4 regions of the Pradoshia sp. TA40_28 genome follow, and region 4 is predicted to be linked to each of the others. Evidence: riboswitches for the same ligand, from Rfam matches in the RefSeq annotation. Region 4 holds a riboswitch; each other region holds the start of a gene.
The links. Region 4 has a riboswitch for cobalamin ahead of AC58NB_RS16930 (ABC transporter substrate-binding protein). Riboswitches for the same ligand answer to the same signal wherever they lie in the genome.

Region 1: it holds a riboswitch for cobalamin, as region 4 does, so the genes downstream of both, AC58NB_RS08720 (ribonucleoside-diphosphate reductase subunit alpha) here and AC58NB_RS16930 (ABC transporter substrate-binding protein) in region 4, are expected to answer to the same signal.
Region 2: it holds a riboswitch for cobalamin, as region 4 does, so the genes downstream of both, AC58NB_RS05965 (FecCD family ABC transporter permease) here and AC58NB_RS16930 (ABC transporter substrate-binding protein) in region 4, are expected to answer to the same signal.
Region 3: it holds a riboswitch for cobalamin, as region 4 does, so the genes downstream of both, AC58NB_RS02385 (ABC transporter substrate-binding protein) here and AC58NB_RS16930 (ABC transporter substrate-binding protein) in region 4, are expected to answer to the same signal.

The regions. Positions count from the first base shown of each region.
Region 1 covers NZ_JCATZO010000005.1:190,618-199,227, reverse strand. Annotated here, with positions in the region: gene AC58NB_RS08740 (DNA topoisomerase III) at 1-1,431, shown strand, start outside; gene AC58NB_RS08735 (manganese-dependent inorganic pyrophosphatase) at 1,524-2,450, shown strand; gene AC58NB_RS08730 (YueI family protein) at 2,840-3,292, shown strand; gene AC58NB_RS08725 (AAA domain-containing protein) at 3,472-5,712, shown strand; cobalamin riboswitch at 5,798-5,978, shown strand; gene AC58NB_RS08720 (ribonucleoside-diphosphate reductase subunit alpha) at 6,302-8,578, shown strand; gene AC58NB_RS08715 (ribonucleotide-diphosphate reductase subunit beta) at 8,597-8,610, shown strand, end outside.
Region 2 covers NZ_JCATZO010000003.1:387,897-394,791, reverse strand. Annotated here, with positions in the region: partial or broken gene AC58NB_RS05980 (serine aminopeptidase domain-containing protein) at 1-33, shown strand, start outside; gene tbcS (tetraprenyl-beta-curcumene synthase) at 58-1,131, shown strand; gene AC58NB_RS05970 (LLM class flavin-dependent oxidoreductase) at 1,178-2,182, shown strand; cobalamin riboswitch at 2,223-2,366, shown strand; gene AC58NB_RS05965 (FecCD family ABC transporter permease) at 2,544-3,596, shown strand; gene AC58NB_RS05960 (ABC transporter ATP-binding protein) at 3,590-4,381, shown strand; gene mnmM (tRNA 5-(aminomethyl)-2-thiouridylate-methyltransferase MnmM) at 4,422-4,988, opposite strand; gene mnmL (tRNA modification radical SAM protein MnmL/YtqA) at 4,978-5,952, opposite strand; gene AC58NB_RS05945 (YtzC family protein) at 6,132-6,395, shown strand; gene AC58NB_RS05940 (hypothetical protein) at 6,508-6,633, shown strand.
Region 3 covers NZ_JCATZO010000002.1:62,006-70,615, reverse strand. Annotated here, with positions in the region: gene AC58NB_RS02390 (amidase) at 1-939, shown strand, start outside; cobalamin riboswitch at 1,165-1,343, shown strand; gene AC58NB_RS02385 (ABC transporter substrate-binding protein) at 1,534-2,517, shown strand; gene AC58NB_RS02380 (FecCD family ABC transporter permease) at 2,517-3,548, shown strand; gene AC58NB_RS02375 (ABC transporter ATP-binding protein) at 3,550-4,341, shown strand; gene AC58NB_RS02370 (hypothetical protein) at 4,361-4,525, shown strand; gene AC58NB_RS02365 (cobalamin adenosyltransferase family protein) at 4,539-5,066, shown strand; gene AC58NB_RS02360 (MFS transporter) at 5,377-6,894, opposite strand; gene AC58NB_RS02355 (hypothetical protein) at 6,915-7,163, shown strand; gene AC58NB_RS02350 (NAD(P)-dependent oxidoreductase) at 8,092-8,610, shown strand, end outside.
Region 4 covers NZ_JCATZO010000020.1:7,507-16,116, reverse strand. Annotated here, with positions in the region: gene AC58NB_RS16940 (enoyl-CoA hydratase/isomerase family protein) at 1-651, opposite strand, end outside; gene AC58NB_RS16935 (hypothetical protein) at 651-809, opposite strand; gene AC58NB_RS16930 (ABC transporter substrate-binding protein) at 1,235-2,155, opposite strand; cobalamin riboswitch at 2,316-2,511, opposite strand; gene AC58NB_RS16925 (DUF6509 family protein) at 2,547-2,849, opposite strand; gene AC58NB_RS16920 (polysaccharide deacetylase family protein) at 3,001-3,690, shown strand; gene AC58NB_RS16915 (antibiotic biosynthesis monooxygenase family protein) at 4,295-4,627, opposite strand; gene AC58NB_RS16910 (siderophore ABC transporter substrate-binding protein) at 4,689-5,726, opposite strand; gene AC58NB_RS16905 (iron ABC transporter ATP-binding protein) at 6,042-6,809, opposite strand; gene AC58NB_RS16900 (iron chelate uptake ABC transporter family permease subunit) at 6,809-7,762, opposite strand; gene AC58NB_RS16895 (ABC transporter permease) at 7,749-8,610, opposite strand, start outside.

The sequences.
Region 1 (8,610 bases), on a different contig from region 4:
CAGGAATCCAGGCTGGATAAACAAGAGATGGCCCAAAACATCGCTGCTTTTTGCAAGAATAAAGACGCAAAAATCATTGAAATGAAGACAGAACGGAAAGAATTCCAGCCGCCATTATTATTCAATTTATCGGCCCTGCAGGCAACTGCCAATAAAATGTATAAGTATTCTCCTAAGCAAACACTGGATATCACGCAAAAGCTTTATCAAAAGGGGATCGTTTCTTATCCGCGGAGTGATTCAAACTATGTGACCGAAGGAGAGGCAGAAACTTTTCCGGAAATCTTAGCAAAACTTGCTCAGTTTGAGGAATATAAATCTTTCATACCTGTTCCTAATCCGTCCATACTAAATAATTCCAGGTTCGTTAATGAAAAGAAAGTTTCTGATCACTATGCGATTATTCCGACGGAACAAGTTAAAGATCCTGCGAAGCTTTCCGGAGAAGAAAGGAATATCTATGATTTAATTGTACGCCGCTTGATTGCTGCTCACTATGAATCAGCCATCTTTGACTATACGACCTTAATTACATTGGTAGATGGAAGGGCAGAGTTCGTTTCAAAAGGGAAGCAGCAAATACGTGAAGGCTGGCGTCAAATTATTTTCCAACAAGAAAAGGATGAAGACACCATTCTTCCGAACGTTCAAAAAGATGATGAGGGAAAAGTAAAGAACGTTAAAGTAAAAGAAGGAAAAACACAGCCACCCAAACGGTATACCGAGGGACAATTAATTACATTAATGAAAACGGCCGGTAAACATCTTGATAATGAAGAACTCGAAAAAGTGTTAATGAAATCTGAAGGATTAGGTACAGAAGCAACAAGAGCAGGCATTATTACGATGCTGAAGGATCGAAAATATATTGATGTTAAAAAGAACCAAGTGTTCGCGACCGATAAAGCGAAAGTATTGATCAGGGCGATTGGTGATGAAATATTAGCTTCACCTGAGATGACAGCTAAATGGGAGCAGCGTTTGGCAGAAATCGGACAAGGAAAAGCATCCGCCGCTCAATTTATGGAACAGACAAAGAAGCTAACCGGAAAAATTATTGAAGATGCTGTAAAAGGATTTGAAACCTGGGATTTTACAGGACTAAAGGTTGATACGATTGAACGTACCTCTTCCAAGTTTACAACCGGAAAAAAGGTGGGAGCTTGTCCGCTTTGTAAAGGTGATATCGTCGATAAGGGTGAATTTTATGGATGTGCGAATTATCGACAAAACCAGTGTAAATTCACGTTCTCAAAAAAAATCCTTGGGAAAAAGATCTCTCAAACCAATATGCAAAAGCTATTAAAAGATGGCAAAACCAATGTCATCAAAGGATTTAAAAAGGGAGAAAAATCATTTGATGCGGCGATTGAATGGAAGGATGGAAAAATTAATTTCCTATTTTCAAATGAAATTGCCCCAAAAACTTAAAAATTTTTATGCATTCAGGTATAATGGTCGAAGAAGTTTCCATTTGCTTGTATGTAAATGGAGTACATACTATATTAAGGGAGTTTTTGTGAATGAGTAAAGTATTGATTTTTGGACATAAAAATCCAGATACGGACACAATTTGTTCAGCAATCGCTTATGCAGAATTGAAAAAAGAGTTAGGTGTTGAGGCTGAGGCTGTACGTCTTGGTGCCATTAACGGTGAAACGCAATATGCACTTGATACATTTAAAATGGCAGCTCCCCGTTTGGTTGAAAAAGTTTCAGAGGAAGCACAGGAAGTTATTCTTGTAGACCACAATGAAAGACAACAAAGTGCAGATGACATCGAGCAAGTGCGTGTTCTAGAGGTTATTGATCATCACCGTATTGCCAACTTCGAAACAGCTGATCCATTGTACTACCGTGCTGAGCCGGTTGGTTGTACAGCAACGATTTTAAATAAGCTTTACAAAGAGAACGGTGTTAAAATCAGAAAAGAAGTGGCGGGGTTAATGTTATCTGCAATCATTTCTGATTCCTTATTGTTCAAATCTCCAACATGCACAGAACAGGATGTGGCTGCAGCTAAGGAATTAGCTGAAATTGCTGGCGTAGATGCAGATGTTTATGGATTAGAAATGTTAAAAGCAGGTGCAGATTTAAGCAAGAAAACAATTGCAGAATTAATTTCTTTGGATGCTAAAGAATTCTCCATGGGTACTTCCAAAGTGGAAATTGCGCAAGTTAATGCAGTAGATACGAATGAAGTAATGGCGAAGCAAGCTGAATTGGAAGAAGTTATGCAAGCTACTATTAATGTAAAGGGTCTGGATTTGTTCTTGTTGGTTGTTACGGATATCTTAACTAATGATTCTGTTGCGCTTGCCATTGGTCAAAAAGCGGCAGCTGTTGAGAAAGCCTTCAATGTAACATTAGTAAACAATACAGCTGTTCTTAAAGGGGTCGTATCCCGTAAGAAACAAGTGGTTCCAGCATTAACAGAAGCTTTATCGTAAATAATACTTGCAAACTTCCTAGATTAATGTTATATTAATATATGCGATGAGCTGAATTGTGTAAGCCGAGCACATACCTTAGGGTACACACTATGTGGAGTGTGGTGACTCGCCTCAATTTTTTCGAAAAAGAGACACCTGTTTTTTAAACAGGTGTCTTTTTATATATACAAGTTATTATGAGGTCGATATGGATTTGATTGAACTACTGAGAAGCTGTATCCATTAATATACATAAAGTATAAGGATTAAACTAAAAATGTAAGTGAGTTCGATAAGGTATTCGGTATCGAGAAACCATTAGAAGGCCTTTAATTAAACTAAACAAATAAAAATGATCAATTCCAAATACCCTACATATGTTGATTATTATTCAAGGAGGAAATGACATGAATAAGAAAACGGTAGATGATATTTTACAGGAAGGAATTCATGGGCCTAAAGAAATAAAGCCTGCTGAACGAAAAGAATTTTTGGGGACTATACGTGAACGTGTTGTTGTCGTATTGACGCAGGCTCAGGTTTACCAAAAACAAATTCCCAATGGATTTATGGATCTTTTGAAAACGAATAAGGAAGCTAAACTATATTTAAACGGGCACATCAATTATTCCCATCTATCCAAATTTGTTAAAGCAGCAGATGAACATGGAATTCAATTTAAAATCGTGACCAATAAGGAATATAATTCACCTAACGGGTTAGTCTTGGCTTATGATCATGCTATAAATAAGGAAAACATTACGTTGATGGAGCAATCAGCTGAAAATAAGACCGAAGAAACACCTGAAAAGAAAGGTTTCTTTGAATCACTTAAACGAATGTTTATGAAAAATTCTTAAAGATTTTTTATTCAAGAATATGGCATCAATATAATAGGCACGTGCCGCTAGTATCATACGGTAATCAAGTGTCGGTTACTGGTAGGATGAACGTGCTATCCCCTATTCGAGTTGATGTTTGTGTGGTATAGTAATCAAATTGAAGATAAATTAGGTTTATAATTTGAGGGGCACAAAAAATGAATTCAACACGAGAGTATATTGAAGAATGGCAGGAAGCACTTGAAGAGGAAATTCAATACCTAAAAAAATATGGCAGTACGCGCTATCACTTGATGAATGGTAATAAGATTACATCAGGTGATTCTTTTACGTACTATTTTGAATCTTCCAGTGCATTGAGAATCCCTGTGGGGACGATTGCTAAACTGGAATGGGGCGGGAGCCGCTATGATGCCAGAATCTTGTCCTCTGAGGGCAATAGTTTACTGCTATCTCTGGATCAGTCGATAGGGGAATTGATTGAGGAGGCAACGATTTATCATGATCCGTGGGAACTCTTAGATCAGTTAATCGAAAGACTCGATGATATAAGGAAAAGCAAACGAAAAAGAAGCCGGGTAAAACGTATTATGGAACCTTCCATGCCTGATAAACGAACAGACAAAACAAGTAAAAGCTCGGTACGTGAGCTATACGCCCGTTCCAAATATAACCCGGTCACCTTTGTTTGGGGTCCCCCCGGTACAGGAAAAACATACACTTTGGCTCGAACAGCTGCCAATAAGTATTTTAAAAATAAACGGATATTAGTCCTTTCCCATAGTAATCAGGCAGTCGATGTTCTGCTGGCTGAGATTACGGGATTTGTTAAACGAGCAGATCGTTTTCAAGAAGGGGATATATTACGGTATGGCTCTCAAACTGGTGAAGGTCTGCTGATGCATGGGGATATTTTGCCGGGTAAGTTATTGGAAAGCCATGATGGGCAATTAGTAAAGGAAAGAGACTCCATTGCGGAAGAAAAGAGATTGCTCAAAAAGGATCTATCTATGTCATTCAGCGTGCGTGACTCAGAGCAACTGCTTGATCTGGAAAAAAAGCTGGGTAGAATCCTGGAGAAAATACGGCAAAAAGAAGTCCACCTCTTAAAAAATGCGTATATAATAGGCACGACCTTGGCTAAAGCTGCGATGGATTCAAGTATATATGAACAAGAGTATGATCTTGTTTTGATTGACGAAGCTAGTATGGCCTTTATCCCACAAATTGCTTTTGCCGGCTCTCTTGCCAAGCGGTGTATTATTTGTGGAGACTTTAAGCAATTGCCTCCTATCGCCGTTTCGCGTGGCGAACTGGTAGATCGATGGTTGAAAGAAGATATTTTTCACCGTGCCGGGGTCGCCGATATCGCGCGTGGTGGGAAACTTCATACGCATCTGTTTCTTTTAAAAGAACAGCGGAGAATGCATCCGGATATATCTGCTTTCACGAATCAATATGTTTATAACTCATTAGTCGGAGATCATCCAAGTGTTCATGTAAATAAAAAAGAAATCGTCTCAAGGTCGCCCTTCCCAGACCGTGCGTCGGTATTATTAAATACTAGCTTTACCGGAGAGCATTGCTTCACAGGTACTTCCTCGGGTTCTAGAATGAATTTGATGAATCTGTTATTATCCTTTCAGATTATACATGAAGCTTATAGCAGTGGTACCAAATCAATTGGTTATGCAACTCCATACCGAGCCCAGGCGCAGTTGATGGAGACGTTAATTAAAGACTTATATCAAGATGAGAATGGTCTGCATGATATTTTGGCTGCTACAGTCCATCGTTTCCAGGGAAGTGAACGGGAACTAATGGTATTTGACAGTGTGGATAGTTATCCTCAAAATCGGGCTGGTATGTTATTGACTGGAAGGGAAAGTGAACGACTTCTTAATGTTGCAATCACAAGGACCAAAGGAAAGCTGATTCATGTTAGCGATGTGGAGTTTATTGAATCAAAAGTTTCTCATTCCAAGACCCTTCATCAACTTGTGCAATATCAGATGAAACGAAACCAAATGATCAATATGGACCAAATAGGCAAGTGGATTACGAATCACCATCCGAAATTACAATGGATTTATGCACGAAATTTAGAGGGATTTTATCAAGATATAAAACAAGCCCATTCATCGATTATTCTCTCCTTGCCAAATTCGAGTGTTCTATCACAAGAGTTTGTTCAACGAGTAAAAACAAGGAATTCAAGGGCAAAGTTAATGATATACTCTCCTGATTCCCATACCTATTTAGATCCTGATATCCATCTTCAGAACGGTCCAAGTTTCAGCTTCGTCATTATGGATCAAAAAGTATTCTGGCTTGGAATTCCGCTTGAAGCGAATAGGCGCGTTCAACCGCCGTACATTGGGATTCGGTTGGAATCTGAAGCATTTGTTAATCATTTTTTGCAGCAACTGCCAAAATAATTGGCAGGATATTGATTGCTATTTTCAGTTATTAGATTTATAATTCTATATGTTGATATTATTGAAATTTTTAAATACTATATATTGAGTTTAACGTGTTAAAGGTGTCGAATACGACTTAATAGGGAATCCGGTGAAAATCCGGAACTGTACCCGCAACTGTAAATGCTGATGAAATAAGTAAACCACTGTAGATCAATCTATGGGAAGGACTTAGAGTAAAATGACGCATGAGTCAGGAGACCTGCCTTTTTCACTAGTTTACCTTTATCGGGAGCAATGAAGGTGGAACAGAGAACATGGCAATTTTGGCACATTTCAATTTTGTTATTATTTCTATTCCCATTGCTGATTAAAGGCAATGGGATTTTTTGCGTGGAGAAAATCAAAACTATTCGGTGGTTCTGAGAAATCCTGATTCAACAAAATATGTCGTATCAGAAGGTATGGTCTTTATGCGATGGTTTGGTAGCTCAAAAATTTAAATTGGGTCAAGCTTTACCATTCAGGAGGAGCTCAAACCAAAGAATCCTATCATTACAAGAGTATGCATTAGAGAAATGGCAGTGAAAAATAAGGGGGAAAAATGATGGTACTATCATACGATACACAAGATCATAGTCAATATAGCAAGATAGAAATCAGCAATTTGGAGAGCATTGAAACATATATAAAAAAATGTGTAAAACCCTATCCTTCCTTATATTCAGCAGAAGAATATATCGAAAAAATTATGACGGCACTGGAATATAAATTTGACTATAACAAGGAAGAATTGGTGAATTTATTCGTACTCAGTGCCGTAGAGCGCATATCTGCCGATGAACCGGATTGGACATATGTAGCAGCGGCTATTTATTTAGATCGTTTATATGAATTAGCTTCCCAAAACAGGGGCTATGAGCTGAAAAATAAATACGGAAAGCTCTATCAGCTTGTTCTAACATTGACTGAAATGGGTATCTATCATCCTGCCTTATTGGATGTGTATACAGAAGAAGAGATTAACAGTCTCTCGGCACTTATCGAACCGTCAAAAGATCAATTATTTACGTATATTGGCATTCGTACATTGGCAGATCGCTATTTAGCTAAATCGCATAATGGCAGACTATATGAACTTCCTCAAGAGCGGTTTATGATTATTGCTATGACGTTGATGATGAATGAACCAGAAAACAAAAGGCTTGAATTAATAAAAGAATCCTATTGGGCATTATCCAATCTTTATATGACGGTGGCGACTCCTACGCTTGCTAATGCCGGGAAAAGCTATGGCCAGTTATCCAGTTGTTTTATTGATACGGTCGATGATAGTTTGCAGGGAATTTATGATTCGAACACGGATATTGCCAATCTATCAAAAAATGGTGGCGGAATAGGTGTTTATTTAGGAAAGATAAGGGCCAGGGGCAGTGATATTAAAGGCTTCAAGGGTGTTTCCTCAGGGATTATTCCATGGATGAAGCAATTAAACAATACTGCTGTCAGTGTGGACCAATTGGGCCAAAGGCAGGGCGCTATCGCTGTTTACCTGGATGTTTGGCATAAAGATATTTTCACCTTTCTTGAAGCCCGTCTGAATAATGGCGATGAACGTTTCCGTACTCATGATTTATTTACCGGTGTATGCATTCCAGATTTATTTATGGAGCGTGTTAAGGAACGCGGCACATGGTATTTATTTGATCCGCATGAAGTCAGGAAGGTCATGGGCTATTCTCTTGAAGACTATTTTGATGAAGAAAAAGAAAATGGGCAATTTAGACAAAAATATGAAGAGTGTGTTAACCATCCGGAGCTTTCGAAAAAGGAAATACCGGCAATAGAAGTGTTTAAGGCAATCATGATTTCTCAGCTTGAAACGGGAACGCCCTATATGTTTTATAGGGATACGGTCAATCGCTTAAATGCCAATCGTCATAAGGGAATGATTTATTGCAGTAATTTATGCACAGAAATTACGCAAAATCAAAGTCCAACAACGGTGATTGAACAAAGAACGGAGGATGGGAAAATTATTATCGAAAAAACACCCGGAGATTTTGTTGTCTGTAATCTATCCTCCATCTCTCTGGCCAAAGCTGTAAGGGAAGATGTGCTTGAACGATTAATAACGGTACAGGTTAGAATGCTTGATAATGTCATCGATTTAAATAATATACCAGTCATTCAGGCGAATATAACGAATAAAAATTATCGTGCGATCGGACTTGGTACATTTGGCTGGCATCATTTGCTGGCATTAGAGGGCATTGCTTGGGAATCGGAGAAAGCAGTTGAATACTGTGACCGTTTATACGGAAAAATTGCTTATTTAACCATCAAATCAAGTGTAGATTTAGCTAAAGAGAAAGGCGCCTATCCATATTTTGGCGGGTCTGATTGGGAAAGCGGAGCGTATTTTGACCAAAGAGGCTATCATTCTGAAGTGTGGAATGAGTTGAAAACTGATGTCCATACATATGGGATTCGAAATGGCTACCTTATGGCTGTGGCTCCAAATTCATCAACTGCCATCATTGCTGGTTCTACATCTGGAATTGACCCAATTTTCAGAAGGGAGTATTCCGAAGAGAAAAAGAACTATCGAATTCCAGTGACTGCACCTGATTTGAATCTGGAGACGATGTGGTATTATAAATCCGTTTATTTAATTGATCAAAAATGGAGCATCCTCCAAAATGCGCGTCGTCAAAAGCATATTGATCAGGGGATTTCGTTTAATCTGTATGTCCGCAATGATATTAAAGCACGTGATTTATTAGATTTGCATCTGCTTGCATGGGAGACTGGTTTAAAAACAACTTATTATGTACGTTCTACATCAAGTGCTGTTATAGAAGAATGCGAAAGCTGCCAATAATGATGAGGAGATTATAAAATGGACACAAAAAC
Region 2 (6,895 bases), on a different contig from region 4:
GCACGATTACGGAATATAGGATATATCGTTTAAGGATTCTAAGGAGATGGAACATATATGAAGTTGCCCAAAAGTGATATTGGTCTGGTAAAGGAAGTATACCGAGGTATATTTCCAGTTGTTCATCGAGAATTGACGGGGTGGCAGGCAAAAGCTGAAAAAATCCCTAATGAAGAACTGCGTACTCAGGCCCTGGCCAGTATCGCCCATAAAACATTTCATTGTGAGGGAGGATCTATATTAGCTCTCGCTGCAGGTGCAGGAAAAGAGGATGTAATCCGATTTATTGTAGCATATCAAACGATCAGTGATTATCTTGATAATTTATGTGACCGCAGTACATCGCTTGATCCTGACGATTTTGCTTTATTACATCAATCTATGAAGGATGCCCTAAATCCAGAGAGCTCGACACAGAATTACTATGATCTTAGAGAGGATCAGGATGACGGAGGGTATTTAATAGATTTGGTACATACCTGTCAGTCTATTTTAGTAAAACTGGAGCATTACAGGTATATAGAGCCTTATTTGAAAAAACTTTGCTCCTATTATTGCGATTTACAAATACATAAGCATGTTAAGTGGGATGAGCGGGTACATAGATTAGAAACGTGGTACAGTCAGAATAAACACGAGCTTCCAGAAGATTTAACATGGTATGAATTTAGCGCTTGTGCAGGATCTACATTAGGTATTTTTTGCTTAGTTTCCTATGCTTACCGTCCAGAATTCACAGAGCAAATGGCAAGGGATATATATGATTCTTATTTCCCATATGTTCAAGGATTGCATATTATGCTGGATTATTTTATTGATCAGGAGGAAGATCGTCTTGGCAATGATTTGAACTTCTGCTTCTATTATGATACGGAAGAGCAAATGATTGAGAGGCTATCTTATTTCGTTGAACAAGCTAATGAAGATGTCATGAAAATACCAGATAGTAAGTTCCATAGGATGATTAATCAAGGGTTAATGGGTATTTATTTAGCCGACTCCAAGGTTAAGAGCCAGAAAGCGGTTAGGCAGTATACCCGAAATCTGCTGAAATTAGCTGGCAAATCAGCGTATTTCTTTTATTGGAACAGTAAGCTGTATCATGCATTTAAAAGGATGAAAAAGAAATAAAGACCAGTATAATAGCATTTTATCGTGAGGGGATGGTACGGATGGGATAAAGTTAAGTATTCTAGACCAGTCACCACGTTCTGTCGGAGAACCTTCAGAGCAGGCGCTTGCTAATACAGTCAAACTGGCAAAATTGGCTGAGGAGTTGGGTTATTCAAGATTTTGGGTAAGTGAACATCATGATAGCCAAGGGTTGGCTGGCTCATCGCCAGAAGTCCTTGCGACATGGATTGCTGCTCAAACCGTTAAGCTAAGAGTCGGCACTGGTGGAGTAATGCTACCTCATTATAGTGCTTATAAAGTGGCGGAGAATTTCAGAGTATTGTCAGGTTTAGCTCCAGGAAGAATAGATCTGGGCATCGGCAGAGCTCCTGGCGGGATGCCAAGAGCAACGCGTGCATTACAGGAAGGCAGATTAAGTGATCTTCACAGGTTTCCTGTTCAGGTGGATGAATTAACTTGGTATTTATATGATCATTTACCTGAGTTACATCCTCTTTATGGATTAGCAGCCACTCCTGTTATTCAAGCTCCTCCGGAATTATGGATGCTTGGATCAAGTTCATCAAGTGCCTCTCTTGCTGCACAAAAAGGGTTACCATATAATTTTGCTTTGTTTATTAACAGTGAATATGCAGAAGAAAATATGAAGCATTACTATGAAACGTTTTGTCCATCCGATTTTGGACAGAGACCTTTAGGGATGGTTACCGTATTTACGATATGTGCAGATACAGATGAAGAGGCAGAATATTTGGCTGGATCTTTAGATTTATCCTTACTATTTCTTTCACAGGGAATTATCCGGGAGGGAACTCCGCACCCGAATGAAATTCACGAAATGGCTTTGTCTCAGTTTGAAACGGCGCGAATTGATTATAATAGAAGAAAAATGATTATCGGGTCCCCAAAAACGATTATGAAAAAAATAGAAGAGCTTAGAAAACGGTTCAACACAAATGAGATAATGCTTGTAACGATTACTCATTCCTATGAGGCAAAAGTAAAGTCATTTAAATTAATTGCCAAAGAAGCCGGGCTTATAGGATGATAGTTGAGTGGCAGTCAATCTTTAAAAATGAAAATGAAATCAAATTATATACTTTAAAAGTGCCTCGAATCTTGAGGGTGAAAGGGAAAACGGTTAAAGGCCGTTGCAGCCCCCGCTACTGTAATTACTAAATCAGGAATTGATTAGTATAAGCCAGGAAACCTGCTTTTAAAGTTACTGTACTTATTTTTCGGTGGGAAAAGTAGGCTTATTGTATTCACAATGGAAAAAAGTGAATCCTTAGCTCAATACCTACAGAGCTAAGGATTTTTTGTGTTTTGAAACGGTTAGATATAATTCGAACAAGTGTAAGAATAATCCGAGGTTCGCCGTTGGAGTAAAGAGGAATTGAAGTTTAGAAATGAAAAATAAAAAAAGAACAACCGGTATTTATACAGTGAGTATCCTATTTATGCTGTTAGCTGCATTGCTCGGCCTGTTTATAGGAAGCGTGGACATGTCGATTAAAGATATAATTGGGATCCTCTTAAAAAATATAACCGGTCAGGAATCTTTCTATACAGGTCCCAAAAATATTGAAATGATTATTTGGAATATACGTTTACCACGAGTATTGATTGCATTATTTGTAGGAGCGGGTTTGGCTCTGGCAGGGGCTGCCTTCCAGGGACTTCTGCAAAACCCACTCGCTGATCCATATACCATTGGTGTTTCGTCCGGAGCGTCAGTTGGTGCAGTGGTCGTCTTATTTTTTAATATAGAAATAGCTCTTTTTGGTCACTTCACTTTGCCGCTTGTTGCAATAGTGTTCAGTTTTATAACCTTGCTGGTCGTGTTTGGTATTACAAGGGCAGCTAGTGTAACCTATGCAAATGAAACCATTATTCTAGCGGGTATTATTATGAATTCATTTATTGGAGCGCTGGTTTCTCTAATCATTGCCCTATCATCAGGAGATCAGATGAGAGAAGTATTGAACTGGCTTATGGGCAGCATGGCCATGAAAAACTGGGGGCACTTCAGTATACTAATTCCTTTCTTCGTAATAGGGGCATCTATTATTCTGTATCATTACCGGGAACTAAATGGATTGGCACTTGGAGATCAATCTGCTCAATACAATGGGATTAACGTGAAACGCAAGAAAATCATGATCATTATAGGTGCCGGCCTATTAACAGGTGCGGCAGTTGCCGTATCAGGAGCAATCGGCTTTGTCGGATTGGTCATTCCACATCTAGTTCGCCTTATATCGGGTGCTGACCACAGGCATTTACTTCCTTTATCGATGATCATCGGGGGAGGATATCTGATATTGGCTGACATGATTGCTCGAGTCATCATCAATCCACAGGAATTGCCTATTGGTGTAATTACGGCTTTAATTGGTGCACCGATATTTACGATTTTACTAATTAAAGAACGGATAAAAAGAAGGAATTTGACATGTTAAATGTAGAGAACCTCAGTGCAGGCTATCATAAAAATAAACGGGTGCTCCAGGATTTTTCATTAAAGGTAGAAAAAGGAGAGTTTTTTGCACTTCTTGGACCAAATGGAAGCGGAAAGACAACGCTGATTAAAAGTATATTGGGGAAAATGGAATATAAAGCGGGAACCACAACGATCCAAGGTAGACAAACATCCTCCTATAAAGCCGGAGAATTAGCAAAAATAGCGGCTGTGCTAAGCCAGGAACATGTAGTGAGTTTGGATTTTACAGTGGAAGAAATTGTTTTACTCGGAAGATATCCTTATCAGGGAAAAGGATTTTTTAATCATTATCAAACTGAGGATTACGCTATTGTAGATAAGTGTCTGGCCCAAACAGATACACTGAAATTTAAGCATACCTATTTTTCAGCGTTAAGTGGTGGAGAGAAACAACGGGTCCTTTTAGCAAAAGCGCTGGCCCAACAGCCAAAGCTCCTGTTTCTCGATGAACCTACAAATCATTTGGATGTTAAGCATACAATTGATTTATTGAATTTACTGAAGAGACTTCAGATTGAGGAAGAGTTAACGGTTGTTGCCATTCTGCATGATTTAAATATGGCGGCTTTATATGCAGACAGATGTGCTTTGCTTAAAAATGGAAGAAAAGTGGCGGATGGCAGTATTGAGTTACTCCTCGATGAAGAGTTACTCTCATCTGTATATGAAGTGGAACTGGTGAGCCGCCCTCATCCAATCGCCGGAAAACCGCAAATCTTTTTTACCCCTGAGATTTATAAATGAACTCTATGAAAAAAGTGTGAGTATAAGTACTCACACTTTTTTAACGTTTCTCAATGGCGATAATAAATGGTGGGTTGTTTTTTTGATTCATAAATCGGTATTGCAGTACATGAGCCATATCCTGTGGAAGCTCTGTAACGAATTTAATCACTTCGTCACGTTCGAGATCTCCGCCTGGATGCCCATGATAAATCACGAGAACAATAATACCTTCTGGTTCCATCATTTCGAGCAATTGAGTGACGGCTTGAATGGTAGTCGGAGCCATCGTGATAATTTCTTTGTCACCGCCTGGCAAATACCCTAAATTAAAGATAGCACCTGTCACTGGTCGATCGGGTTGGACAAATTCCTGCAAACGCTCATGCCCAGCATGAATCAATGTTACCTGTTCCTGAAGCCCGGTTGAGATGAGTCTCTCCTGTGTTTTAGTTATAGCAGTTTGCTGAATGTCAAAACTGTATACATGTCCATCCGGACCGGTTAAATTTGCTAAAAACACGGTATCATGCCCATTGCCCATTGTACAATCAATGGCAATATCACCTGGCTTTACAGATTTCTCTAGTAGGATTCTTGCGAATGGGAGAATGCGATCAAGCTTCATATGTCACAGCAGCCTTATTAGGGATATAGAGTTTTCCTTGATAGCTATTACGGTGCTTCAATTCAGCATCAATCGCATTCAACACTTCCCATTTATTAACACTCCACATCGGTCCAACCATTAAATCAATCGGGCCATCGCCCGTAATACGATGAATAACCATCTCAGGAGGAAGGATTTCCAACTGATCACAGACAAGGTTGACATAATCATCAAGTGATAAAAACTCTAGCATTCCTTTTTCGTACTGTTTCACCATTGGAGTGCCTTTTAACAGATGCAATAAGTGAATTTTAATCCCCTGAACATCGAGTTTAGCAACTTCTTTAGCAGTTTCCATCATCATTTCAGGAGTTTCAAGCGGCAACCCATTAATAATGTGGCTGCATACGCGTATTCCATGTTTACGGAGCTTGTTTACTCCCTCCACATAAGTTGGATAATCATGTGCACGATTAATGATATTTGCCGTTTTTTCATGAACAGTCTGCAAGCCTAGCTCAACCCAAAGGTACGTACGTTCATTTAATTCAGCTAAATATTCTACAACATCATCAGGCAGACAATCAGGGCGAGTAGCGATAGATAAGCCAACTACACCTTCCTCGTTCATGACAGTTTCGAATTTTTCACGTAAGACTTCAACTGGTGCATGGGTATTGGTATAAGCCTGGAAATAGGCCATATATTTTCCATCTTTCCATTTTTGATGCATTTTTTCTTTTATATCAGCAAATTGCTTTTGCAGATCCTCAGCGCGATTACCGGCAAAATCCCCAGACCCTGCTGCACTGCAGAAGGTGCATCCACCAAATGCGACTGTACCGTCACGATTTGGACAATCAAATCCACCGTCAAGAGCAATTTTAAATACCTTGTGGCCAAATTGATTGCGAAGATGGTAATTCCATGTATGATAACGTTTATTGTCATTTGCATATTGAAAAGGGTTAACCTGTTTCATTCTTAAACCCCCTAGTTAGTATTTCTTTGAGTAAGAGCATAACTCTCATTTTACCACGCTAGTTTATACTTTCCAATTAGCTATTATTTGAAGTTACACTAAAATCCATTTGATCAGGGCATAATGGATAATGGATGAGCTTTTGTGAACCAATCCAATGTTAAAAGGAGAGGGTATCTATGGCTACAAGAAAATCCATGGACGAGTGTTTGGAGCGTTGTGCAAATGCGATTGAATACGCAGAAAAGCAATATAATCATTATGCGAGACAGGAGCATTACAATGATAAAGAATATACTGAGGCATTAGTCGGTCTTGAAAATTCATATAATGAATTAAACGCGATGGATCAAAGTGCCAATGACCAGCAACGTGACCAACTGAACCGAATGAAAATTCAGGTGCAGGATATTCAGCACGCGATGGTTGTAAGAGGCCGCTAAAAGGATATTCACTATTGTGAGCGTTCTGACGAACTATGGAAATTACTTTAACTAAGGTATTTATAAATCGGTGGTGACTCAAGCGAGGATCACGTAAACTCGCCCAGATGTAATGAACATCCGGGTAGTCGTCGAAAACGAAACAGAGCAACAGTTCATCCAAAGCCGTGCAAATACAACGGCAGGCACAGTCTATGATGACTGTGCCTTTTGTTTTTGCAAAGTATTCAACGAATGAGTAAGTAATCCAGCCGGATGAGACCATAATCCAGCCAATCGACAAGGAAATAGAGCCGAATAGATAAATAATCCGGCCTAATTTGCGAAAAAACCAGCCGAAGAAGGAGTATGTGCCGAAATAGGAGTAATTCAGCCAAATGAGAGCATAATCCAGCCAATCGCAAGGAAATTGAGCCGAATAGAAAAATAATCCAGCCGAATTTGCGAAAAAATCAGCCGAAGAAGGAGTATGTGCCTGAAATAGGAGTAATTCAGCCGAA
Region 3 (8,610 bases), on a different contig from region 4:
TTAGTTGGATTAAAAACAACAAGGGGCAGGACTCCGGTTGGTCCGGGGGTAGGGCGTCAATGGCATGGAGCGGCAGGTGATTTTGCCTTAACAAAAACCATCCGTGATAGCGCAGCAATGCTGGATGCATTGCAAATCATTCAGCCGGATACGGCCTTTCAGGTACCATTATTTAATGGAAGTTATTTAGAAGAACTTTCGAAACCGCTGAAAAAATCGTTTAAAATAGCTTTCTCTACTAAATCTCCGGTAGGTACACAAGTCAGTGAAGAGGCAGTAAAAGCGGTACATAAGACAGTGAAATGGCTCGAGCAGGCAGGGTTTAGCGTTGAAGAACGTGAGAACGGCGTAGATGGAATCCGTCTAATGGAAAATTACTATATTATGAATAGCGGGGAGATGGCAGCTGATATTCTTTCAATTGAAGAAGCTATTGGTCGTCCTATTACGGTAAATGATATAGAAATCGTCACTTGGGTTCTCAAAACGGCTGGACAAAATGTATCAGCCGTTCAATTTACACGCAGTATAGCTGAATGGGATACAGCCGCTGCGAAAATGGCAAAGTTCAATGAGGAATTTGATTTATATCTCACACCGGCAACAGCTCACCCAGCACCAAGGGTTGGAGAATTGACCCATACACCTGAACAGAGCTCACAATTATTAAAAGTAGATGAATTACATTCATCTGAACAATTAGCATTGGTCTATGAGATGTTTAAACCGAGTTTAACCTATACTCCATTCACGCAGCTTGCGAACATTATTGGCCAGCCGGCTATCAGTTTACCTATACATTTAACTGCTAAAGGACTGCCGCTAGGGGTACAACTAATGGCACCTAAGGGGAAAGAGGATTGGTTACTTCGAATCGGTGCATTACTAGAGCAGTCTGACATTTGGGTTGGTCAAAAGGGAAATCCTTATTTAGGATAACTTTATACTTGTTTGAGTAAAATCATGGAATCCGGGTAGGCTCATTGATTGAATTGAGAACAGTGAAAGTTTCTTTTTGGTAGAATCTGTCATTTGATCATTTCTGCAAAATGAAATTTTACTGCACTGGCTATTAAATTTTATTTTTTAATTTGAATTAGCATCCTTTTCATTCGATAATATCTTCCGTTTTGATCTTTACCATGATACTATTTAGTTATATGAAATTTCAGAACAAACATAAGTGCTCACTTTGGTGAGGTAAAAGGGAATCCAGTGTGAATCTGGAGCAGCCCCCGCTACTGTAAGAGCTGATGAAATCACGTGACCACCTCTAACGAGGGAAGGTGTGAGAGTAAGAGGAAGCTCAGAGTCAGGAAACCTGCTTATGATTGTGTATGCTTACTTTTCGGAGGGAAAAGGATTGGCGAACGCAGAGATACTGTATCTTTGCGTGATTTTTGACAGGGTTTTTTTAGTCTGTACATCAATCAAGCCTGTTTTCCTTATTTAGGAAAACAGGCTTTTTTTGTTTCAATATTTCAGCGTAAACACGCTAAATATAAATAATTTTTTATAAAGGGAGATAGTGAGATGAAAAAGATGGCAAGCTTTATGCTTCTCTTGTTCTTATCCGTTCCTGCACTAGTTGCTTGCGGTAATGAGACAGTAGACAATCAGAAGCAAGAGACAAAACTAAAAGAAAACCAAGAAACAGGGGTTTATCCCAAAACGTTTACAGACGGCCGCGGGGAAGAGGTTACGATAAAAGAAAAGCCAACAAATATTGTTTCAACAACATTGGCGATTGATGAATACTTGCTTCCTTTAGTTGGACAGGATCAGGTTGCAGCCGTTACTAAATTATCAACAGACCCTGGTATTTCAAATGTTGCTGATTTAACAAAAGGAATTGATACGAAAATTGAAACGGTCACTTCCGAATTGGTCCTATCGTTAGAACCTGATTTAGTGTTGATCCCATCCTATGTTGACCCGGAGGTACTCAATCAATTGGAGTCTGCGGATATAACAACCTATCAAATAAAAGATGATTCATCCTTTTCAGGCGTTTTAGCAGGTCTTAAGGAAGTAGGGGCGATTGTAGGAGAAGAGAAAAAGGCCGCTGACATCATAGCTGATGTAGAGGAGCGGATGGCTGCTCTGAAAAAGAAAGGAGAGGCCGAGGCGGAGAAAAAACGCGTGGTTTACTGGACACAACAAAATTCATCTGTTACAGAAAATACCACTATTGGAGAAATGATTACCTTAGCTGGTGGAATTAATGCCATCACAGAAGCAGGTATAACGGGTGAAGAGTATCCCGATTATCCTAATCTATCAAAAGAAAAGTTAGTGGAGCTAAACCCGGACATCATCATTACGAGTGATTGGCAGTATGACGGTTCAAAAGCAACCTTTGTTGAGGAATGGAAAAAGGATCCGGCCCTAAAAAAAATTAAGGCATTTAAGAATGATGAGGTGTATGTAATTGATAGCGCCAATTTATCAACAGCATCTCACTTTATCATAGAAGGTGCAGAAGATATTTACCAAGTTTTATATGGTAAAAAATGATGGTCAGTAAGCAATCTAAGCAGGCACTTGTTTTTTGCTGCCTGGTTTGTACGTTGATTGTGTCATTACTTCTAGCGACGATGTATGGTGGTGTGATTGTTCCATTTTCAGAAACAATGAAAGTGCTGTTCTCACTGCTCCCATTCGTTCAATTTGAGTATAATCCGATGTATGAGACGATTCTTGTACAGATTCGCTTAGCGCGTGTCGTCGTGGCTGGATTAGTTGGAGCAGGCTTGGCGATCTCGGGTGTTGTCATGCAAAGTGTGTTTCGCAACCCAATGGCTGACCCGGGCATCATTGGTGTTTCCTCAGGCGGAGTCTTCGGCGGCGTAGTGGCTATCTATTTTGGTTTAGCGGCTATTCATTCTCTATTTGTACCGTTAATGGGTTTTATTTTATCCGCCGTAACGCTTTTTGCGGTCTACAGGATTGCGACCAATCATGGTAAAACTTCGATGCTGACATTGCTGTTAACGGGCATTGCCATTAGTTCATTCTTGTCAGCTTGTACCTCCCTGCTCCTCTCTTTTTCTAATGCGGGAGTGATGCAGCAAATTGTCCAGTGGATGATGGGAAACCTGAACGGTCGTGATTGGAGCCATGTACAACTATTGATTGGTCCTGTTTTAGTAGCTCTTTGCGTCTTTTTATATTATGCCAATCACTTGGATATTTTTCTCCTCGGAGAAGATCAAGCGCAAAATATGGGGATATCCGTACAGCGTACCCGTAATTTGCTTTTGATTACCGCTTCATTAGTGACTGGTATGAGTGTCTCATTAACAGGAGCGATTGGCTTTGTCGGTCTGATTGTTCCTCATATGACCCGGATGATCATTGGGCCTTCGCACAGAAATTTGATTTTGGCAAGCGCCTTGGGAGGATCCAGCTTTTTGATACTCGCTGATTTAGTCTCTCGTTTGGCCATTCGGCCTGCTGAGATTCAAATCGGTATTATTACCGCTTTTGTAGGTGCGCCTTTTTTCCTTTATTTAATACTTAAGAATAAAAAGAAAGGAGAATCTTGAGATGGCAGCAAATTTGAAGGCGGAGAATCTCAGCTTTAGCCGGGGAAAAAGGATGATTTTGAAATCAATGAATATCTCATTGGAAAAAAGCCAGTTTATTGGCTTAATTGGTCCGAATGGTACCGGGAAATCTACATTGCTGCGCTTAATGGCAGGTTTATTAAAGCCAAATGCAGGAACCATATTTTATAAGAATCAATCTATCTCAGAAATGACTGCCCTGGATGTAGCCAAAGCTATTACCTATATGCCACAAAGTACGGTTCTCGATTATGAATTCACTGTCAGTCAGGTTGTGCTGATGGGCAGACATCCGCATCGGAAGAAATGGCAATTCTCACAAAAAGATGATGAGCAACAGGTAGAGAAAGCGATGAAACAAACAGGCATATACCATCTGAGAGACCGTTATATCACATCCTTGTCAGGAGGGGAACGACAGCTTGTTTTTTTGGCCAAAGCGATTGCCCAGCAATCAGAAGTCATCTTATTGGATGAACCGACTTCAGATTTGGATATTTATCATCAAGTACAGATTGCCGAAGTCATCAGAGAACTTGTCAAGGAAGGAAAAACTGTTCTCGCAGCCATCCATGATATTAATTTAGCCACTCGATACTGCGACCACCTTGTGCTGATGGGAAATGGGGAACTTGTTGCGAGAGGTAAACCGGAAGAAGTCATTACGGTACAAAATTTAATGCGTGTTTTTCAAACGCATACCTATACCTACAATGATGATCAGTTCGGAAAAAGACAGATTATCCCTTATGCGATTGATATAAATGGTTGATTGGGAGTGACGGAGAAGGATGACGACAAAGGATTTACGTTATATTTGCTATACATATATGCATGAGAAGAGTTATAAGGATAGATTATTATCTAATCTGGCCAGCGCAATGGCTTTCTATGTAAACAAGGGGAATGGTGTTGAGGAAATACCATTTCATACGAAGTCCTATACGTTGAAATAAGGGGGAAGTAAGCGTGAAAAAAGATTGGCGCTATTCCAGCTATCCATTCATGAGAGAAAAAAGTTGTTTAGTTGACTATGAGATTCGCACTGATAGTTTAACAACTAGCATTGGGGCAGTTTTCCCATTATTGACTGATAAAGAGCAAGTAGCTCTAGAAGATTTACGAATCATTCAACCATTATGCTATCATGTGAATGGCTCTGTCCGTGGAAAATTGGCAATAGAAGAAGCTGACTTACAATGGCTAAGTGGAAGATATGATTTTTATGTCGATCAAACAGGGGAAAAGGTCAAGAAATTTGTATTACCACAAGGAAACAGCGCTGCCTGTGCACTTCATATGGCGAGAAGTGAGGCGAAAAAATCATACCGGGCCCTGCATAAAGTCAGTGAAGAACGTGAAGTACCGGATATCTTGTTTCAATTCTTAGGTTTGCTCGCTAATATTTGCTTTGTGATGGCTGTTTATGTCAATCAGGTGAATGGCATACAGGAAATCCCATTTGTCAGTAAATCATACGCTGTAAAAAAGAATTAAAATTACGGATAAAACGAAGCAGGAGATTTCATGAGCGACGTATGGGAAATAGGTATATCCTAAAAAATAAAACGGAGTGCAAAAATGCATTCCGTTTTTGTACAGTAGATTATGAGGTTTTTGTGTTGGTTGCTAACAACTAAATTATTTACTATGAATCAACCTTGAAATTAAAACATTTCAGGGCTTTTTATGTTCTAAAGATTCGCCTCGTTAACTTTTTGGTGTTATGTCGGAAGAGGGTATCTCTAATACTGCCTCCAGCGAAGAATCCTTCTTGCTCCGCTGAAATCGTACTTTATCTCTGGCATTAGGTTAAGTCTGTTGTCAGAGGCTTCTCTATAGGAACTTCAACTTTTTCTTTTTTGGCCTCTTTGTTTTTAGTTGGCAGGAAAAAGGACAGTATGAGCGCGACAGCAAATATGGCAATGAGGATATAGGCCATGTTTTGAATAGCGAATGTCAATCCGTCTGAGGAAGCTTTAGCCATTAAGTCATCAAAGGTAACGCCGAGCGATGTGAGTTCAGTTGTCAGCGATTCATCCACTTTTTCCCCGCCTGAAATGCCTGCTTGTTCAACAGCGCCCATTAATGCCGGATCCACTCCGGCTTGTTCTGCTTGTGTCTGCAAGGAAGAATTCGTAAAGATGCTAGTCAAATAGGAAAATAGAACAATCCCTGTTACAGAACCTAATGGAGCACCGAAATCTCGGATGAATGAGAATAATCCTGAGCCGGATCCATATTTTTCTTGTGGCATTACACTTAGGGCATTTTTTATGAATATGGGCGTTGCTGAACCAAGCCCGAAACCGAATAACATCGCAAGCAACGAAACATTCGAGAAGGATGTGGAGACTGTGATGAAGGAAAATAGGACCAATGTTACAATCGGTAAGCTTAGGACAAAATTGAGCAGTTTCTTGTTATTGAATTTATCAATCAACTTTCCGAATAGCAAGGATCCGCACACCGATGCCGCGTATATGAACATATAGAACAATCCAGATTCACTCACATCGCCGCCAGGCCTGGTTGATATGAAAAAGTTCATTGCGTATATGAAGGCTTGGTAGGCGGCCTGAATGATTAGATTTATAAGAATGATTTGAGCGAAAAGCCTTTTTTTCAATAAGGAGAGCTCAAGGATCGGCTGGGCATTCCTGTTTTCCATAAACCAGAGAATGACGGCTGCTCCTACGCCGCATGCCAATACGCTAAGCGTATAAATGGAGCCGATTCCAAAGTTTGAGACCATTGTGGAAACAGACAATAAACATCCTGTACATATGATGATCAGCAAGGTGCCAATGAAATTCAATTTGACCTTTCCGGTTCCTTTTGATTCTGGTACAAAGAATTTCACTACAAACAAACCCAGCAAAGCCAGGGCGGCGCTGATCCAATAAATGATGGTCCAGCCATAAATTTTCACCAAAAATCCTGCAATAACAGCGCCCGTGGTGGATGCGATTCCTTGAACAGCCGTGAAGATGCCGGATGCAAAACCCCTTTTTTCAGGAGGAAAAATGATGCCGATATAAGCGATAGCTATAGGGAGGATACAGGCAACCGCAAAGCCTTGGAATACACGGGCAACAAGAAAGAATGAGAAGTTGGGACTTAGAGCGGCAGCTACCTCTGAAATAGTGAATACCGTCATTCCAAATAGCAATACCCGTTTTCTCCCAAGCTGGTCTGAAACTCTTCCAGCAATCGGATAAAGGGCAGTAGAGGCAATATAAAATGAGAGAATGATTAAGCCTGATAAGTGGGTAGGAATCTGAAAATGTTGAGAAATGGCAGGGATTGCGGGAGCTTGAAACACCATTGCTTCGATTGCGATAAATGCCCCAAAAACAAGAGCCTGTTCATATGGAAAAAAGAGTGATTGTATTTGAAATTGAGAGCATGAACCCGGCGGATATAACTATTGCTGATAGTATGATTTTTAATAGCCCGCCTTTTTCAGGATACTCAGATCATACGGTTAAAATGGATTTCAACTCATGGGATATCGTCCAAAAAGTGCCTGTTGGTAAAATTAAGTCATATGAGTTGGAAGAGGGTACATTAAAGTTAACATTATCTTTATAAGAGAGAGCTGGGATTTCCGTTCAAATACGGAAGTTCTAGTTTTAGTTAATTATTCATTCGCTTTAAAGGAATTAAATCTTCCTAAAGTAATTGCTGAAACACAAATGGCAAATACCGCTTCCGAAAGACTCTGAGAAAGAGTAGGTATGAAATTAGAACGAACGATTAATAGATTGGAGCTGAGCAGGCAATCTATTCGATTAAATAATCCTGATTAAATTGAAATAATCTTTCATCAGCAATTTCAGCTAGATGGTACGTCAACTATGGAAAAAAATTATTTTAAAAAGATGGTTTGGCATTACTTGCCTACTATACTTAATCAATTATTCTTTTTATTTCAATCCTTCTTATTATACATGTAAGCTTTTCTAACAATTTTTTGTCTAAAAAATCAGAATTTTGTAAAAACGATAGGTAGTTAGCCTTAATTTAACGGAAGACGTTTCCTGTTCTATCTATTTTACGCTATAATTATGAATCATAACCAATAGATTGCGTCATATCTTTTAGCATATAAATGACGCTATTTCAAAATGATTGAATATTCCCTCTCTTTACTCCAAAGATACTTCACGAAATCATCGCTGCAAAGCAGACTTGATCAAAATTACTCTCGTATTATGGACAACCATCCGCACATGATAGGCTGAATCACCAAGAATTTCAGCTACCTTTCAATTTCAGCAACATTCGTTTTAACCGCATTACATACGTAAGAACCTTTTACATGCATTTACGGAAGGTTTCTTTCACATTCTCTTTTTTAGATAGGCTGCAAAACCTGAAGTTATCATCTCTATTATAGTCAGGTTGAAGGGTGTATCTGCCAGTGAGCGGCTCAGGGTCGAGCCCAATCTAGAGATGATGTAAGAGAGATTCCCGCAAAGGATGCTAAAGAAGCCATTTTAAGAAGGAGGTTTTTTACATGAGTATGACAGAAGTTAATATTCAGAAAAATTTTCAAGAAGTCTTTAAGGGTCTGACAAAGCAGGAAGCGAATGAGGAGTCGAACCGCTGTCTGTATTGTTATGATGCACCATGTATTCAGGCATGTCCGACAGGAATCAATATCCCATCATTCATTAAAAAAATTGCGACAAATAATTTAAAAGGTTCGGCTAAAACGATCATGACAGCAAATCCTATGGGTGCAAGCTGTGCACGGGTTTGTCCTACGGAAGAATTATGTGAGGGGGCATGCGTTCTTAACCATTCCACAAAACCGATTATGATTGGCAATCTTCAGCGATATGCGACGGATTGGGCGATGAGGAATGAACAGCTATTGTTCAAGGCAGGCAAATCTAATGGTAAATCGGTTGCAATCGTCGGCGGAGGACCTGCCGGATTATCGGCTGCCAGGGAACTAGCCTTACTTGGCTATAAGGTAGTTGTCTTTGAAGCACAAGATAATGCAGGAGGATTAAATACGTATGGAATCGTC
Region 4 (8,610 bases):
TGTCCCTCTTATGACAGAATCAAGGATTCCTTTAATCGCGAGTGGCGGCCCTTCAGCTAGTCTGGTTGCGATTGCTAAGGATTCAAATTTCAGCATATTAACAGGTACAACTTTATTAATTAAACCATATTCAAATGCTTTAATCGCTGAAATTTTTTCACCGCTTAACATTAATTCAAGTGCCCGCCTGCGGCCAATCAATCTTGGCAACCGTTGCGTTCCTCCATAACCAGGCATAATTCCAAGTTTAATTTCAGGTAGAGCAAACTCTGCTGTATTCGCAGCTATAACCAAGTGGCAGGCCATTTGCAATTCATTTCCTCCGCCTAAGGCATGACCGTTTATACTGGCGATGATGGGTTTTGGAAATGACTCTATTCGATTAAATAAGTCATGCATACCTTGAATCGTTGCCCTTGCTTTTTCCGGCTCCGCCAAATCAGCAAATTCATTCACATCGGCTCCAGCTGAGAAAGATTTATCTCCTGCTCCGGTTAAGATAATTGCCCTAATATCATTGTTAGTTTCTATATCATCTAAATAAGTCCCAATTTCATATAATGTATCCCTATTCAATGTATTAAGGGGAGGTCGATTAATCGTAATGAAAGCTACCTTTTCATTTACTTCCAATAAACAATTTTGTCCCATTATCCTGCCTCCCTTTCTATTATTATGGCAATTGCCTGACTAAAACCAATACACATGGTGGCCAGACCATAAAGCCCGTTTGTCCGTACCAACTCATTTAAAAGAGTAACGATAATACGAGCCCTAAAGCGGATGTCATAGAGCAATTGCACCGCCATATGGATTCACCTTTTCCATACATTGAGCTGGATACGCGTAAAACCAGCACTCAATAAGCCTAAGCGATAAACCCCATTGAGCACTTGCCATGAGTGATTATTTCTTTTTCTAACCAAAGCAACACTGATTAAATCATTGGTATCTGTGCGAACTATTAGAAGGTATTCTATCTGTCTGGCATTTTTCAGCGGATTTATTTCCCGTCAATGATCTATCTTTGTTTACTTTTCTAATTTACAGCTTATGCTGATTAGCATAAACTACGAGCCTATCATTCTAATCCCACATGTGAGTGTGAATACGTATTGGTATTATCATATCTACATAAAAGGAAAATTTCAACAATATTATCGGAATATTCAAATTATTTAATTCGAAAAAAAAAGAGCTTCCCTTCATGTAGGGAAGCTCTCAAGTGGAATGGTTATTTAAAAGTTTCAGGATAGATTTTTTCAGCTAACAATTGCAATCCTTCTGTTAAACGCGGTCCCGGGCGTGACACCGTATCGTTATTGACATCGTAAATTTGCTTATTTTTAACAGCTTTTACCTCAGACCAAGCCTTTCTTCCATATATCTGTTCTTCAGGATTTTCAATATAATAGCCGTATGTAGTAATAATGACATCAGGATTGCGCTCAATGACTTGTTCTTCACTCATCGTAACCCATCCATTTTGATCGGCGGCGATATTTTCCGCGTGAATGATTTCTAGCATATCTCCCATAAAGGTTCCGCTGCCTGCCGTATATAAATCTGGGGAGGAAGATACCTCAATCCATACTTTCTTTTTATCTTTTATTTTGCTGGCTTTCTCTTTAATGGTTGCCACTTCTTTTTTCATATCATTAATCATTTCTTCACCCTTTTCGGATGTTCCGGTAGCCTTTGCAATTAACTCAATTGTTCCATATGCTTCTTCAAATGAATTGGCATCAGGAACTATAACTACATCAATATCAGCTGTTTGAAATTGCTTGATTGTATCCTTGGCGTTAGTAAAATGGCTTGCCGAAAGTAAAACAAGATCAGGATTTAATTCCAATACTTTTTCAACATTAATCTCTAAGCCGCCGACTTTTGGTTTGTTAGCTGCCTCAGTTGGATAATTACAATAATCAGATACCCCAACGATTTTCTCACCAAGACCAAGTGCATAGGCAGTTTCAGTATTGCTTGGCAATAAAGAAACAATAGCTTCAGGTTTTTCCTCAATTTTAATTTTTTCTCCTGAACCATCTTTCACCTCAATCGGAAAGGAAGATGATGTGGATTCAGGACCCTCTTTTTTCTGAGTCGAGTCATCATTAGATGATGAACATCCATACATAAAAATGGATAACATAAAGGTTAAAACCACTAAAAATAAATTGTTTTTCTTTTTCAACACTGTTATTCCCCCATATTCTTAAATAATAAAAAAAGCCTTAGCTCAAGGAAAAGCTAAGGCGGCGTCCTATACTAAACAACAGGCTCAGGCTACCCTACTCTTCCCTCCGAAAAATAGTACATAAAATGAAAAAGCAGGTCTCCTGGCTTAACGCATCAATTTACTTTGATTTACCTTCCTATGCTCAAAATGGCGAGCCAGTGGTTTACCAAATCATTTCATCCACGCACACAGTAGCGGGGGCTGCACCGGAATGACACCGGTTTCCCTATTATCCTTATAAATAAGGCACTCTTTCAATTCTTTATATTCAAATTTCTTTTATGATCTGTTATGTAAGATTATCTTAATCTTCTTCGTATTCAAGATCAGTGTGTTCTTTGCAAAATTGCAATACCATGGATAACTCATCATCCTCAAGCTCAAAATCCAGAACACTTTGTGTTTCATTTTCTATAAACTCATACTTTGTAATTGAATCCTTATTTTCATCCATTACATATATAACACGTAAAAGTAACCCTTTTTCGGTATAGAGCTCATCATCCTCAGGAACAGCCACTTCCAGTAAATATTCATATCTATCTCCGGGGAGAATTCCAAATGGGTCTTCCAGTTTTTCCACTGTGTAACTTTGTATCTCAATCATGTTTATCAACCTTTCTGAATTGCCTATGTATTATTATACATGTTCCTTTTCGATATTAAACATTTTACCCCATTATTCAACTTGTTTTAAGAATATATTTTAATTGTTAATCGAAAACTATAGTAAACCATTTCTAACAGAGGAGTTTATTATGCGTATTTTACCTGTTATCACTTTGCTTATTATCCAACTTTTCATTCCAATAGAATCATTTGCAAAAACAGCCTACCTCAGTTTCGATGATGGACCCTCAAACTGCACACAGGATATTCTTGATATTCTTAAAACTCAGGATGTCAAAGCAACCTTTTTTGTAACCGGAACGGCAAGTCCCGGACATATGTATTTGTATAAAGAAATTGTTAAAAATGGTCATGCCCTTGGGTTACATTCCTATTCCCATAATTATTCTGAAATTTATCGATCTAAGGATTCATTTTTTAAAGATATTAATAAACTGGAAACATTCTTAAAAGAAGAAGTAGGCGAAAGCCCAAAAATTTTACGCTTTCCTGGTGGCTCCAATAATTATGTTGCTAAACAATATGCTGGTACTAATTTAATGAAGCAATTAAAAACTGAGGTAACAGAGAGGGGATATAAATATTATGATTGGAATTGTGATGCCAATGATGGATTGAATCCTCCGATTCCAGAAAAAAAATTACTTAACTTAATTATGAGAGGAGTAGATGAAAAGGAAAATCTTTATATCCTCCTGCACGATTTTAATAGCAATACAACAATTGTCGATGGACTACCGGAAATCATTCGTCGTCTAAAACATAAAGGTTACACTTTTAAAATTATGGACGAGACAACTCCACCTTTGGAATTTTAGATATATGTGTAATCTGGCTCGCTTTGAAAATATATAGCAGCGGATTTTCCGTCAGAGGTTGTTGTGCGGGAACTCATTTATATTTATAAAAACGGGGCGGGGACATAATCTAATTTAATAATGGTATGTAGAATGACCAAAATCTATTGAAACAAATAAAACACGAACTATTAGGGGGAATATCACTTATGTCCCAGCCCCGTTTCAAATTGTAGACAAAAGGAATTCAGAATGGCCCTTAAGGGACCAATTTCTGAATTCCTTATTTTTTACCTTATTCACGAATTTTGGACCTTCCCAAGTCCAATTATAAAAAACACTGAGAATTTCTGTCTTATACCGTGGAAACCCATATATGAAGCAGTATCCTATTTTCTGCAGAATGGGAGAGACTCCTGCGGGAAGAACAAGCGTACCCTAGACCCCGCAGCGCAGAGCGCGAGGAGGCTTGATGCTTGCCCGCGGAAAGCGAGCCCATTCTGTAGAAAATAGTGTTAACCGAATAGGAAAGAATAGCGAAAAAAAAGACTGTAAACAAGGTCCCTAAAAAATAAGGGGTTTGTCTACAGTCTGAAACGCTTTTTAATAAAGGGCGTTTGTTTCATTATTCAACTACAAGATAATTTCCATGTTCCATATTGATCACGTACTCCGGCTTTGGAGGCTTGCCGCCATGCTCCTTAATTTTCGCTTTATGGCCTGCAATGTGCTCAGGACTCTTCTCCCATGCTTTCCACGCTTCCTCTGATTCCCAGCGGATGATCATGACAACTTCCTCTTCCCCACGTGTTGTTTTCTTCACTAACAACTCACGGCTGATAAAGCCTTCACGTTGCTCTAACAAGGATGGTCCTTGGTCTGGCTTCTTTTTAAAACGTTCTAATACCTTATCTGAATTACCTTCTGTTACTGTCCATTTACGAAGTTGAACGAACATCCTTATCGCCCCTTTTATGAAAAAGCATGCCCCGCTTGAGACATGCTCCTTGTTATGAATATTATTTTAACTCATTTAGAATTTCATCTAGTTTTTCAGCTTCAGTAGTTACACCATTGCTTGAGAAGTACCAGTTAACACCGTCTAAGTAGACAATCTTTCCTTCTTTGTAAGCACGAGTTTTCTTGATAATATCATTTTCAATATCTTTCTTAATTGTTTCCACATCAGAAGCTGTACGGTCAATGATTAATAATACTTCTGGATCTACAGATAGAATTGACTCATAAGAAAAGTCAGAACCGTGGGAAGATGCTTCAATATCAGTTGTTGCTGGCTTGAAGCCAAAGTCATTGTAAACATAAGCAAAACGGGAATCTTCTCCATTGTCAAAACCAGAGATTTTCTTGTCATTATACATAGCTACTAATGCATTTTCATACCCAGCTGCTTTTTCTTTTACTGCATCTACTTTCTCTTGTAATGACGCCTTTAACTCTTTACCTTTTTCTTCTTTATCGAAAATTTTAGCTGCTAAATCGACTGTTTCATTTACAGCTTCTATGTAATTCTCGTTATCAGAACCAATGAAGATTACATTCGGTGTAATTTCTTTCAATTCTTCATAGAATGGTGTTTGACGGCCAGAGATGAAAATAACATCCGGCTCAGCAGCTGCTACTGCTTCAAAATCAATTTGTTTTAATGTACCAACATCAGCAACACCGTCAGTAACATATTTTTCTTTTAAATGTTCTGGCATATTCCCTTTACCGCCGCCAGCTGCTACTCCTACGATTCCTTCAACACCCATTGCATCTAGTGTATCTAAGAAACCATAATCAAGTGTAACAATTCGTTCAGGCATTTTATCTAATTTTACATCTTCAAAAGTAGTTGTTGTACCTTTTTCTTCATCTTCACGAGAATCTGTTAAGGAAGAAACTGTCATTGGGAATTTAGAACTTTCAGTAGTTCCTTTTTCTTCTGTTTGTTTTTTCTCAGAAGATTCTCCAGCTGTTGACTCATCACCTGAGTTACAAGCTGTCAACATTAAAGTTAAAGCAGCCATTGCAGTTAATACTTTCCACTTCTTCATCCTTTGTTATCCCCCTATTTATCTTGTTTAATTGAAAACGATTATCATTTTCAGTTGACATTATTATTCTAAATGAGAATCACAAATTATGTCAACACTTTTAAAATTTAAGCTACATCTTTTTAGTACTTACTTTGTCAAATAAATGTGGACCCTCTCAACTTGCAGGTCTACCTCTCTTTTTGTAGCCATTAATAATAATGTCAATGTCCCCATACCCTTCTTTCTATAAGAAGGTGTATTTACATAAAAAGGACTCCAAAATACGTTACTATTTTGAAGTCCTTACTAAAATTAGATATTAGCTCATTAGAGTTATGAATGTGAATTAAAGTATACGCAAATACGGCAGCCATCTTGCTCCTGTACAGGTATATGCATATCATACACATCACGTAAGGATTCTGAGTTGATAATTTCATGCGCTGGGCCATCCTTTACAAGTCGCCCATCCTTTAACGCCACAATACGATCAGAATATACAGAAGCGAAATTTATATCATGCAAGACTATAACTACCGTTTTTCCTAACTCATCTACTAGCTTGCGCAGTATTTTCATAATTTGAACGGAGTGTTTCATATCCAGATTGTTTAATGGCTCGTCCAATAAAATATATTCTGTATCTTGAGCAATCACCATGGAAATAAAAGCACGCTGTTTTTGCCCGCCTGATAATTCATCCAGCATTTTATCTTGCATATCTGTTAAATTCAAATATTCCAGGGCTTGGTCTACAATTTTTTCATCCTCTTCATTCAAACGTCCTTTTGAATAAGGATAGCGGCCAAAGGAAACAAGTTCGCGTACGGTTAGGCGAATATTTAAGTGATTGGCCTGCCTTAAAATAGCGACCCGCTTCGCAAAAGCATCTGATTTCATTTTCTTAACGTCCGTTTGATCTAAAAACACTTCACCTGTATCAGCATCTAAGAGACGGCTCACCATTGACAATAACGTCGATTTACCGGCACCATTTGGACCAATAAATGATGTAATGGCTCCCGGCTGGATTTGCAATGTTACATTCTCAATGACAGATTTCTTCCCAAAGCTTTTAGAAAGCTCTTTAATTGTAATCATTACGCTTTCCTACTTTCCTTTAGTAATAAGTATATAAAGTAAATCCCACCGACAAAGTTAATAACGACACTAATGGTTGTATTCAATTGGAAAACATGCTGAACAAGAAATTGTCCTCCGACAAGCGCAATGATACTGATCAAGCTTGCCCCAATAATTAATATGGAATGCTTATATGTAGCCAAATATTGATAAGCTAAATTCGCTACAATTAACCCTAAGAAGGTCACTGGACCAACTAGTGCAGTCGAAGTAGCAATTAGTATAGATGAAAGTATCAGGACTTTTAGCACGATTTTATCATAAGAAACACCCAGATTAATTGCATTATCACGCCCTAAAGATACAACGTCTAAATCACGTAATAATCGATAGCCATAAATAAAGGCTGCACTTAAAATGACAATCGCAATAAGCAATAATTCAGTCTTCACATTCATAAAGCTTGCAAACAAACGAGCTTGCAGACTTTCATATTCTACAGGATCAATAATGACCTGCATGAAGGTGACCAGACTTCCAAGGAAGGTTCCAATAATCATACCTGCTAATAATAAAAGGAAGATTGGATATTTATCTGCCCGGAATAAAAAGCGATATAAAATCAAGGCGAAGATCACCATCGCAATGATTGCTACACCAAAGTTTAAATAACGACTTACAACGAAAATCGAAGCCGAACCTGCTGTAAAGTAAATCACCGTTTGAACAACCTCATACATGGAGTCAATCCCCATAACGGAAGGTGTTAATAAACGGTTATGTGTGATGGTCTGGAAGATAACCGTTGCATACGCAATTGCCGTACCAGTCATAACCATTGCAGCTAAGCGTTCCACACGCTTAGGAAAGGCATAACTAAAACCACCCTGGATATTATAAAAGGCAAATAACGCCATACATGCTATGGCAATAACAGCTAAAATAATTAGCTTCACGCTATTTTTTTGCATATGCTTTCCCCCTAAACAACATGATTAAGAAGATCGCACTGCCAATTACAGCGACTGTTGTATTTACCGGTATCTCATATGGATGCACAATTAATCGGCTTAGAATATCACACGCCAATAAGAATGCCGCCCCCATGAAAATTGTATGAGGAATGGTTTTACGTAAATTATCCCCCAAATACAAGGAAACGAGATTCGGTACAATTAATCCTAAAAACGGAATCATTCCTACTGTTAAAACAACTGTTGTAGAAATGAGCGCTACGATAACAAGGCCGATATTTAACACTGTACGATAACTTAAACCTAAGTTTTTGGCAAAATCTTCGCCCATACCTGCTACAGTAAATTTATTAGCGTAAATATAAGCAATAATGATCGCTGGTACCGCTACATACAGTAATTCATAGCGTCCCGAAACGACTAATGTAAAACTCCCTAAAAAGAATGACTCTACATTTTGCAGAACATCTGCCTCATATCCTAAAAATGTTGACATAGCTCCAATAATATTACCGTACATAATCCCGATAAGGGGTACAAATATAACATCTTTGAACTTTATACGTTCAAGCAGCTGCATAAAGACAAATGTTCCAATTAAGGCAAAGGCAAAACTAAATAAAATTTGGCCCATATAGGACATGCCTGTAAAGAATATCATTGAAACAATGACACCTAATTTTGCTGCATCAAGCGTGCCAGCCGTTGTCGGTGATACGAACTTATTTCGGCTTAAGCTTTGCATAATTAAACCTGCAATCCCCATTCCTGAACCAGCTAAAATTATAGCCATTAACCGTGGCAACCGACTCATCAAGAAGATTTGTGTCTTTTCTGAATTCCAA